Regions from separate parts of the Mesorhizobium sp. B1-1-8 genome, predicted to be linked through region 2. Evidence: predicted binding sites of a transcription regulator. Region 2 holds the regulator's gene; the other holds the start of a gene.
The links. The regulator LexA, encoded in region 2, represses DNA repair genes until DNA is damaged. The targets are predictions, from matches to a motif close to TGTTCNNNNTGTGTTCNG.

Region 1 (4,796 bases), 210 kb from region 2:
TCGCGCACCGGAAACCACACCGTTTCGGTCGCGGCCTCGCCCGAACCCGCCCAGTGCGCCCGCGCCTCCGCCCGCTGCCGTTCCATCGCATCGGTGAAGCCGGCAAGGTCGACCGCGATGTTGCGCTGGCGCAGCGCGTCCTGCGTCAGGTCGAGCGGGAAGCCGTAGGTGTCGTAGAGCTTGAAGGCCGTCTCGCCGTCCAGCATGTCGCCGGCATGGAGCGTCTCCGTCGCCTCCGAAAGCAGGCCGAGGCCGCGTGCCAGTGTCTTGCCGAAACGCGTCTCCTCCAGCTTCAGCGTCTCGGTGATCAGCTGTTCGCCGCGCGCCAGTTCCGGATAGGCCTGGCCCATCTCGCGCACCAGCGCCGGCACCAGCTGCCACATCAGCGGCTCTTTGGCGCCGAGCAGCTGCGCATGGCGCATGGCGCGGCGCATGATGCGGCGCAGCACATAGCCGCGGCCTTCGTTGGACGGCAGCACGCCGTCGGCCACCAGGAAGGAGGTGGAGCGCAGATGATCGGCAATGACCCGGAAGGAGGCGACGTTCTCCCGGTCGGGACCGTGCCCGAGCGCGGAAGACGCGGCATCGATCAGATGCTGGAACAGGTCGGTCTCAAAGACGCTTTCCACCCCTTGCAGGATGGAAGCCATGCGCTCCAGGCCCATGCCGGTGTCGATCGACGGGCGCGGCAGGTCGATGCGCTCCTGCTTGGTCACCTGCTCATACTGCATGAACACCAGGTTCCAGAATTCCAGGAAGCGGTCGCCATCTTCCTCCGGGCTGCCGGGCGGGCCGCCCCAGATGTGCTCGCCGCGGTCGATGAATATTTCCGAGCACGGCCCGCACGGTCCGGTATCGCCCATCGCCCAGAAATTGTCGGAGGTTGCGATACGGATGATGCGGTCGTCGGAAAACCCGGCGATCTTCTTCCAGAAACCGGCCGCCTCGTCGTCCGTATGGTAGACGGTGACCAGAAGCTTGTCCTTCGGCAGCCCAAGCTCCCTGGTGATCAGGTTCCAGGCAAGCTCGATGGCGCGCTCCTTGAAATAGTCGCCGAACGAGAAGTTGCCGAGCATCTCGAAGAAGGTGAGATGGCGCGCCGTGTAGCCGACATTGTCGAGGTCATTGTGCTTGCCGCCGGCGCGCACGCTTTTCTGCGCGGTCGCGGCGCGCGAATAAGGCCGCTTCTCCAGGCCGGTGAAGACGTTCTTGAACTGCACCATGCCGGCGTTGGTGAACATCAGCGTCGGATCGTTGCGCGGCACCAGCGGGCTCGACGCCACGATCTCGTGACCCTCCTTGCGGAAATAGTCGAGGAATGTCGACCGGATGTCGTTCACGCCACTCATGGACACTGCCTTTTCGCGAAAACCGCCGGCCAGGCCGGCGGCAATTGGGCTCTGCGTTTCAGAAGATAGAGTGGCCTTTTAGCGGTAGCTCTTGACCCTGTCCAGAAACACGGCAGTTCGTCCCGAGTGGCGACCTTGCCGGCCGCTTCGCCTGTCCCGGAAACGCAAAACCGCCGGCACGAGGCCGGCGGTTTGGTACGCAATATACTGAAGTACTCGATTACATAAGCACAAGACGATAAACCGGAATCATGGCCGAACTCCGGCTAAGCCGACTAATTTCTTTCACCCAAATTCAGGATGGAACCGGCTGCACGCTTTCCCGGAATTGCCCGGCCCTACATGGCGCCGGCTTCATCCTCGAACCCGTCGTCGCCGCTCTCGGCGCCGCCATTTTCGAGGAATTTTTCGGCGATCAGGCCGGCATTCTGCCTGAGCGCCATTTCGATCTCGCGCGCCGTGTCGGGATTGTCGCGCAGGAACAGTTTGGCGTTTTCGCGACCCTGGCCGAGGCGCTGCGAATTGTAGGAGAACCAGGCGCCGGATTTCTCGACGACGCCGGCCTTGACGCCGAGGTCGACCAACTCGCCGGTCTTCGACACGCCCTCGCCATACATGATATCGAACTCGACCACCTTGAAGGGCGGGGCCAGCTTGTTCTTGACCACCTTGACGCGGGTCTGGTTGCCGACGACCTCATCGCGGTCCTTGACCGAGCCGATGCGGCGGATATCGAGGCGCACCGAGGCGTAGAATTTCAGCGCATTGCCGCCGGTCGTCGTCTCGGGCGAGCCGAACATGACGCCGATCTTCATGCGGATCTGGTTGATGAAGATGACCATGGTGTTGGAGCGCGAGATCGAGGCGGTGAGCTTGCGCAGCGCCTGGCTCATCAAACGAGCTTGAAGACCGGGCAGCGAATCGCCCATCTCGCCCTCGATTTCGGCCCGCGGTGTCAGCGCCGCCACCGAATCGACCACCAGCACGTCGATGGCGCCTGAACGCACCAGCGTGTCGCATATCTCCAGCGCCTGCTCGCCGGTGTCGGGCTGCGAGATCAAAAGGTTCTCGAGGTCGACGCCGAGCTTGCGGGCATAGACCGGATCGAGCGCATGCTCGGCATCGACGAAAGCGCAGATGCCGCCCTTTTTCTGGGCTTCCGCAACCGTATGCAGCGCCAGCGTCGTCTTGCCCGAGCTTTCCGGCCCGTAGATTTCGATGATGCGGCCGCGCGGCAGGCCGCCGACGCCGAGCGCGATATCGAGGCCGAGCGAGCCGGTCGGCACGGTTTCGATCTCGACCACCTGCTCGTTGGCGCCGAGCCGCATGATCGAGCCCTTGCCGAAGGCGCGCTCGATTTGCGACAGCGCCGCATCCAGAGCCTTTGATTTGTCCACTGCCTTATCCTCTACAAGCCGCAAAGTATTCTGAGCCATGATACATCACCCCTTGGTCGTCAATGAAGGCCGGACAATCCGTGATCCCTGAACGTTTTGTACCTTTTTTGTTCTCATTTGGCAAGGGGATTCAACCATATGAAAAACAAACAATATCTGGATTTGTTCTTTTTTTGTACCGCTAGCCCGGCAATCAGCCCGCTGCCGCCACAGCGCATTGTTTTCTCCCCGGTCCGAATCGCAACCCCGATTGCGGGCCGGCGCGCACAAACCTAGTGTGCGCACGTGAACATGGGGGTCATAGCACAGGCATGCCGACATCCCCAAGAATCCTCGCTTTGGGCGGCGCCCATATCGATCGGCGCGGCCAGGTGTCGGGCACCTATGTGCCTGCGGCCTCCAATCCGGGCATCCTGCGCGAGGATGTCGGCGGCGGCGTCTTCAATGCGCTGCGCAGCGTGGTCAGGCGCGGCGTGTCGGCCTCGCTGCTCTCGGTGCGCGGCGGCGACGCCGCGGCCGACACGGTGTCGGCCGCGATCGCCCGCGCCGGCATTGCCGACCTGTCGGTGGTGTTCCTCGACCGCACGACGCCGAGTTACACGGCGCTGATCGACAGCGACGGCGAGCTGATCGTCGGCTTCGCCGACATGGCACTCTACGAGCTCGCCTTCCCCAAGCAGATCCGACGCGCCAAGGTGCGCGAGGCGATCGCCGCCGCCGACGCCATCCTATGCGACGCCAACCTGCCTTCGGCGGCGCTCGAGTGCCTGGTCGAGCAGGCTGGCGGCAGGCCGGTCTTTGCCATCGCCATCTCGCCGGCCAAGGCGGTGCGCCTGCAGCCGGTGCTCGGCGAGTTGGCGCTGCTGTTCATGAACGGCCGCGAGGCCGCGGCCCTTGCCCATACCGACGCGACAGGTCCTGAGCTGGTCAATGCGCTGAGGGCGACGGGACTGCGGGCCGGTGTGGTGACCGCCGGCAGCGCGCCGGTGCTGGGCTTCAACGGGTCCGGTGTGTTTGCCATCGACCCGCCCGCGCCGCGACGGGTCGCCGACGTCACCGGCGCCGGAGATGCGCTGACCGGCGCCACGGTCGCCGCGCTGCTGCGCGGCCTGCCGTTGCGCGCCGCGCTGCGCGAAGGCGTTGCCGCGGCCATGCTTGCCATCGAGAGCGCCGAGGCAGTGCCAATCTTCACCGCCGCCGGTTTTACGCAGGCGCTTGCACTTGTGCCGAATGCGCGGGAAATGGCATGAGGGCCGCCAGATCATTGTGCCGGAGCCGTTCGCACGCTTCGGATCGGAGACAAAGATGACCCCACAAACCGCCCGCCCCTTCATCGATATCCACCCGCAGGTGGCCGAGGCGCTTGACGCCGGGCGGCCGGTGGTGGCGCTGGAAAGCACCATCATCACCCATGGCATGCCCTATCCCGACAATGGCGCGATGGCGGCCAGGGTCGAGCAGATCATCACCGACGGCGGCGCGGTGCCGGCGACGATCGCGGTGGTCGACGGCCGCATCAAGATCGGACTTTCCGACGGCGAGCGCGAATCGCTGGCCATGACCGGCGACGCCATGAAGCTGTCGCGCGCCGATATCGGCTTTGCGGTCGCGCAAAAGCGCACCGGCGGCACCACGGTGGCCGCCACGATGATCGCCGCGCATATGGCCGGCATAAAAGTATTCGCCACCGGCGGCATCGGCGGCGTCCACAAGGGCGCCGAAAAGAGCTTCGACATCTCGGCCGATCTCGACGAACTGGCGCGCACGCCCGTGATCGTCGTCTCGGCTGGCGCCAAGGCCATCCTCGACATCGAAAAGACGCTGGAAGTGCTGGAGACGCGCGGCGTGCCGGTCATCGGCCACGGTTGCGAGACGATGCCGGCTTTCTGGTCCAGGCAGTCGCGTTTCCGCGCGCCGCTGACCTTGCACAAACCGGAAGACATCGCGCATTTCTACAAGACTAGGGCTGCGCTGGGCCTCGGCGGTGGCGTGCTGATTGCCAATCCGGTGCCGGAAAACGAGGAAATCCCGGCCGGCGAGATGGCCGGCT
Region 2 (4,796 bases):
GCAAGGACTTTTTGTTCGATCCCTATCAAGTCCATGAGGCCCGTGCCTGGGGCGCGGACGCGATTTTGATCATCATGGCCAGCGTCGATGACGCCATGGCCCGTGAACTGGAATCGACAGCATTCGACCTCGGCATGGATGCGCTGATCGAGGTGCATGACGAGGTGGAAATGGAGCGTGCGCTTGCGCTTTCCTCGCGGCTGATCGGCATCAACAATCGCAACCTCAGGACATTCGAGACCAGCCTCGGGGTTTCGGAGCGGCTGGCGGCCGTGGTGCCGGCGGATCGGCTGCTGGTCAGCGAGAGCGGCATCTTCACGCATGAGGATTGCCGGCGGCTGGAAGAGAGCAGGATAGGCACCTTCCTCGTCGGCGAGAGCCTGATGCGGCAACAGGATGTCGCGGCGGCAACGCAGCTCCTGCTCACGGGCCAGGCGCCGGCCGAGGCCGTTTGAAAATGGCCTCCCTCACCCATCTCGGCGCCAAGGGCGAGGCCAACATGGTCGACGTCGGCGACAAGGCCGAGACGACGCGCACGGCCATCGCCGAAGGCTTTGTCGCGATGCGGCCGGAAACGCTCGACATGATCCTTGCCGGCGACGCCAAGAAGGGCGATGTGCTGGGAACCGCGCGCATCGCCGGCATCATGGCGGCCAAGAAGGCCTATGAATTGATCCCGCTCTGCCACCCGCTGCTTCTGACCAAGGTTGCCGTCGACATCGAGCCGGATCGCGCACTACCAGGCCTCAAGGTCACTGCGCTCGCGCGCGTCACCGGCAAGACCGGCGTCGAGATGGAGGCGCTGACTGCCGCTTCGGTCGCCTGCTTAACCATCTACGACATGGCCAAGGCGGTGGACCGCGCCATGGTGATTTCCGGCATAAAACTGGTCGAGAAGACCGGCGGCAAGTCCGGCGACTATAAGGCGGGTTCTTAGATGGCGCTGGTTCCGGTCGCCGAGGCGCTCGAACGTCTGCTGGATGGTGCCACGGCACTGCCGGGCGAAAGCGTTCCGTTGGCCGATGCGGCTGGCCGTGCGCTGGCGGAACCGGTGGTGGCGCTCCGCACCCAGCCGCCCTTCAACGCCTCGGCCATGGACGGCTACGCCGTGCGGGCCGCGGATGTGGCATCGGTGCCGGTGCGGCTCTCGGTGATCGGCATGGCGCCGGCCGGGCGCGGCTATGACGGGTCCGTCGGCCGGGCGGAGGCGGTGCGCATCTTCACCGGCGCTCCCGTGCCGGAGGGCGCCGACACCATCGTCATCCAGGAGAATGTCCGCGATCTCGGCAATGGCCATGTCGAGGTGACCGAGCCGACGGCAAAAGACCGCAACATCCGCCGCCGCGGGCTGGATTTTTCGCAAGGCGACGTTCTGCTGGATAAGGGCCGCATACTCGATCCGGCAGCGCTATCGCTGGCCGCATCGGCCAACCATCCCACGCTGAACGTGGTGAGACGGCCGCTGGTCGCGATCGTCGCCACCGGCGACGAATTGCTGGCGCCGGGCAGTGAACCCGGGCCGGACCAGATCATCTCCTCCAATGCCTATGGCGTCGCAGCCGCCGCACAATCGGTCGGTGCCCGCGCTCTCGATCTCGGCATCGCCGCCGACCGCGAGCAGGATATAGCGGCGCTGGTCAAGAAAGCTGTCGCGGCAAAGGCCGACGTCATCGTCACGCTTGGTGGCGCCTCGGTCGGCGACCATGATCTGATCCACGACGTGCTGACCGGCGAAGGCATAAACCTCGACTTCTGGAAGATCGCCATGCGCCCCGGCAAACCTTTGATGTTTGGCCGGCTGGGCGATATCCGCTGCATCGGTCTGCCCGGCAATCCGGTGGCGAGCCTGGTCTGCTCGCAGCTGTTCCTGAAGCCGTTGCTGGCGCGACTCGGCGGCCGTAGTTTCCAGCAGGACATGCGCAGGGCGCGGCTGGCTGCTGCGATGCAGGCCAACGATCTGCGGCAGGATTATGTACGGGCCGTGGTACGCGAGGATGATCGCGCGCTGGTCGCGACGCCGTTCGGCATCCAGGATTCCTCGATGCTGAGAATGCTTGCCGACGCCAACGGCCTGATCGTGCGCGAGCCCTTCGCGCCGGCCGCGGAAGCTGGCGCCGAATGCAGCGTGCTGATGTTACGCTGAACAAAACGTCAACACATTCACTAAACTTTAAACGGTTGCCGAACACAACTGGAACAGATAGTGTTTGTTCTGGGTTTGTTTTTCTGATTCTGGTTTCAGAGACCCGTGGGGGCCGCCATGCTGACGCGCAAACAACATGAACTCTTGATGTTCATCCACGAACGGCTGAAGGAAAGCGGCATTCCGCCGTCTTTCGACGAGATGAAGGAAGCACTTGACCTTGCGTCGAAGTCGGGCATTCACCGCCTGATCACGGCGCTGGAAGAGCGTGGCTTCATTCGCCGGCTGCCGAACCGGGCTCGCGCGCTCGAAGTGCTGCGCCTGCCCGATTCGATCGCGCCCGGCCTCAACGCGGCGAGGAAGTTTTCGCCGAGCGTCATCCAAGGCGGACAGGGCAATATCGGCCGGCAGATCAAGCCCGCAGCGCCCTCGCGCACGCCCGCGCCCAGCAATGACGATGCGGTGCCGGCGGTGTCCATTCCGGTGATGGGCCGTATCGCCGCCGGTGTGCCGATCGACGCCATCCAGCATCAGACGCATTCGATCTCGGTGCCGCCGGACATGATCTCGGGCGGCGAGCATTATGCGCTCGAGGTCAAGGGCGACTCGATGATCGAGGCCGGCATCTTCGATGGCGACACCGTCATCATCCGCAACGCCGACACCGCCAGCCCCGGCGAGATCGTGGTGGCGCTGGTCGACGAGGAGGAAGCGACGCTGAAGCGCTTCCGCCGCAAGGGCGCCTCGATCGCGCTGGAAGCCGCCAACCCGGCCTATGAGACCCGCATCTTCGGGCCGGATCGCGTCAAGGTTCAGGGCAAGCTCGTCGGGCTGATCCGCCGCTATTGAGCAATTCCAGGAAAAGTGCGCAGCGGTTTTCCGTCCGGAATTGCGGGAAAACGAAACACCAGTAGCGGTTTGGACAAACCGCTACTGAGCTGGCTCAGACTTGGCTTCTGGTTTCTCGGGACGTTTATAGGGTGGCAGGCCCCTCGCCTCGCGTGAATATCGCCGCTGCTCATGCCAGGGGCGGTAAGGCTTTTCGACCGAGTAGCGGATCGTCGCTTGCGCCGTTGCCGATTGCGGGTCGAAGAAGACGGCGGCGCTGCCATCGCGCGCAAGCTGCCGTTTGGTGACGACGAGGACGCGCGGATCGCGGCAGGGATTGTAGGCCGTGACGTCGTTGATGACGATGAGATCGGCAAAGCCGCAGGCCGGGCGCGCGCTGTTACGGTCTTCGGCGAGCGCGACGATGGCGCCCGAAGGATGCCGGGCGATGCAGAGGTCGCCGGTGCAATAGAAAGGCGAGCCCGGCGGCAAGTCGACGGGGTCGGCGATGTCCAGCGCGCCCTTCGCGAACGTTTCGGGCGGCACAATTTCCTCGGCTTGCAGCGCGCGCTTCCAATTGTCGGTGGTGAATTCGTTCGAGCGTGCGCGGTTGATGGCGAGTTCGCCGCCGCCGATCGGCATCGCCACCAGATGCGCATCCTCGGAGATCAGGACGTCCGGCGTGCGAACGTGCGGGATCGCAAGCAGGCCAGCGAGCGCGAAAGGAATCGCGAACAGCCTGAGCCACGTGGTCGCCATCGTTGCGATGACGAGCGCGACCGTCGCCAGCAGCACCGACTGGATCGAGATCAGCCCGACGGCATCGACCGGCGAGCGCTCCGAAATCCACGCCGAGATCGCGACCATCGCCGTCAGGCCCTTTCCCATCACGTAGAGGAATGGGCCATCGAAGCCGAAAGGCATGGCCAGCGCGCTCAGGACGGCAAACGGCATGACGATCAGCGAGACGATCGGCATGACCGCAAGGTTCGCGACAACGCTGAGTGGCGACACCCGCTGGAAATGCCAGATGGCAAACAGCACCGTCGCGCTGCCGGCGATGAGCGACGTCAGGGCGGCGCCACCAATTCCAACCGCCAGCTTTCGCGACCAGAACCGGAGGAACGACAGCTTTGCCGGCGGTGCTGTTGTTTTACCGGCGCGATAGTCGGCAAAGCCGGCATAGGCGCCGACAAGGGCGGCCGTGGCGGCAAACGACATCTGGAAACTTGGACCGACCACCTCATGCGGCGACACCAGGATGACGGCAATCGCCGAGATCGCCAGATTGCGCATGGTCAGCGCCGCGCGATCGAAGAGCACTGCAACCAGCATCACCGCCAGCATGATAAAGCTTCGCTCGGCGGCGACCACGATGCCGGAGATGACGAGGTAGGCCGCGATCGACGCAAGCGCGATGGCCGCGGCGTATTTCTTGACCGGCCGGCGCGATGAGAAATCCGGAAACAGCGCGAAGGCGCCGCGCAGCAGAAGCATGATCGTGCCGGCCACCAGCGCCATGTGCAGGCCCGAGATCGAGATGATGTGATAGATGCCGGTGCGCCGCATCGACTCGTTGATCTCTTCGGGAATGCCGGCACGCACGCCGACAATCAATGCCGCTGCGATCTCGCCTTCGGAACCGCCGATGGTGCTCCTGATGTGATCGGCGATGTTCTCACGCGCATTCTCGATGGCCAAGCCGACGCTTGAACCGAAAGGCGAGTCGACCGTTGCCGCAATGAGCTTCGGATCGCCCATGAAAAATCCGCTGGCGCCGATGCCGGTGAAATAGCTGTCGAAGGAGAAATCATAGCTGTCGGGC

Region 1: recA (recombinase RecA) is a predicted target of LexA. The motif match lies at 2,910-2,927, and genes of this name have one in related genera.

The regions. Positions count from the first base shown of each region.
Region 1 covers NZ_CP083956.1:3,375,552-3,380,347, reverse strand. Annotated here, with positions in the region: gene alaS (alanine--tRNA ligase) at 1-1,349, opposite strand, end outside; gene recA (recombinase RecA) at 1,688-2,785, opposite strand; gene FJ974_RS16335 (carbohydrate kinase family protein) at 3,058-3,996, shown strand; gene FJ974_RS16330 (pseudouridine-5'-phosphate glycosidase) at 4,052-4,796, shown strand, end outside.
Region 2 covers NZ_CP083956.1:3,586,833-3,591,628, reverse strand. Annotated here, with positions in the region: gene trpC (indole-3-glycerol phosphate synthase TrpC) at 1-455, shown strand, start outside; gene moaC (cyclic pyranopterin monophosphate synthase MoaC) at 458-937, shown strand; gene glp (gephyrin-like molybdotransferase Glp) at 938-2,143, shown strand; gene lexA (transcriptional repressor LexA) at 2,261-2,992, shown strand; gene FJ974_RS17400 (ComEC/Rec2 family competence protein) at 3,074-4,796, opposite strand, start outside.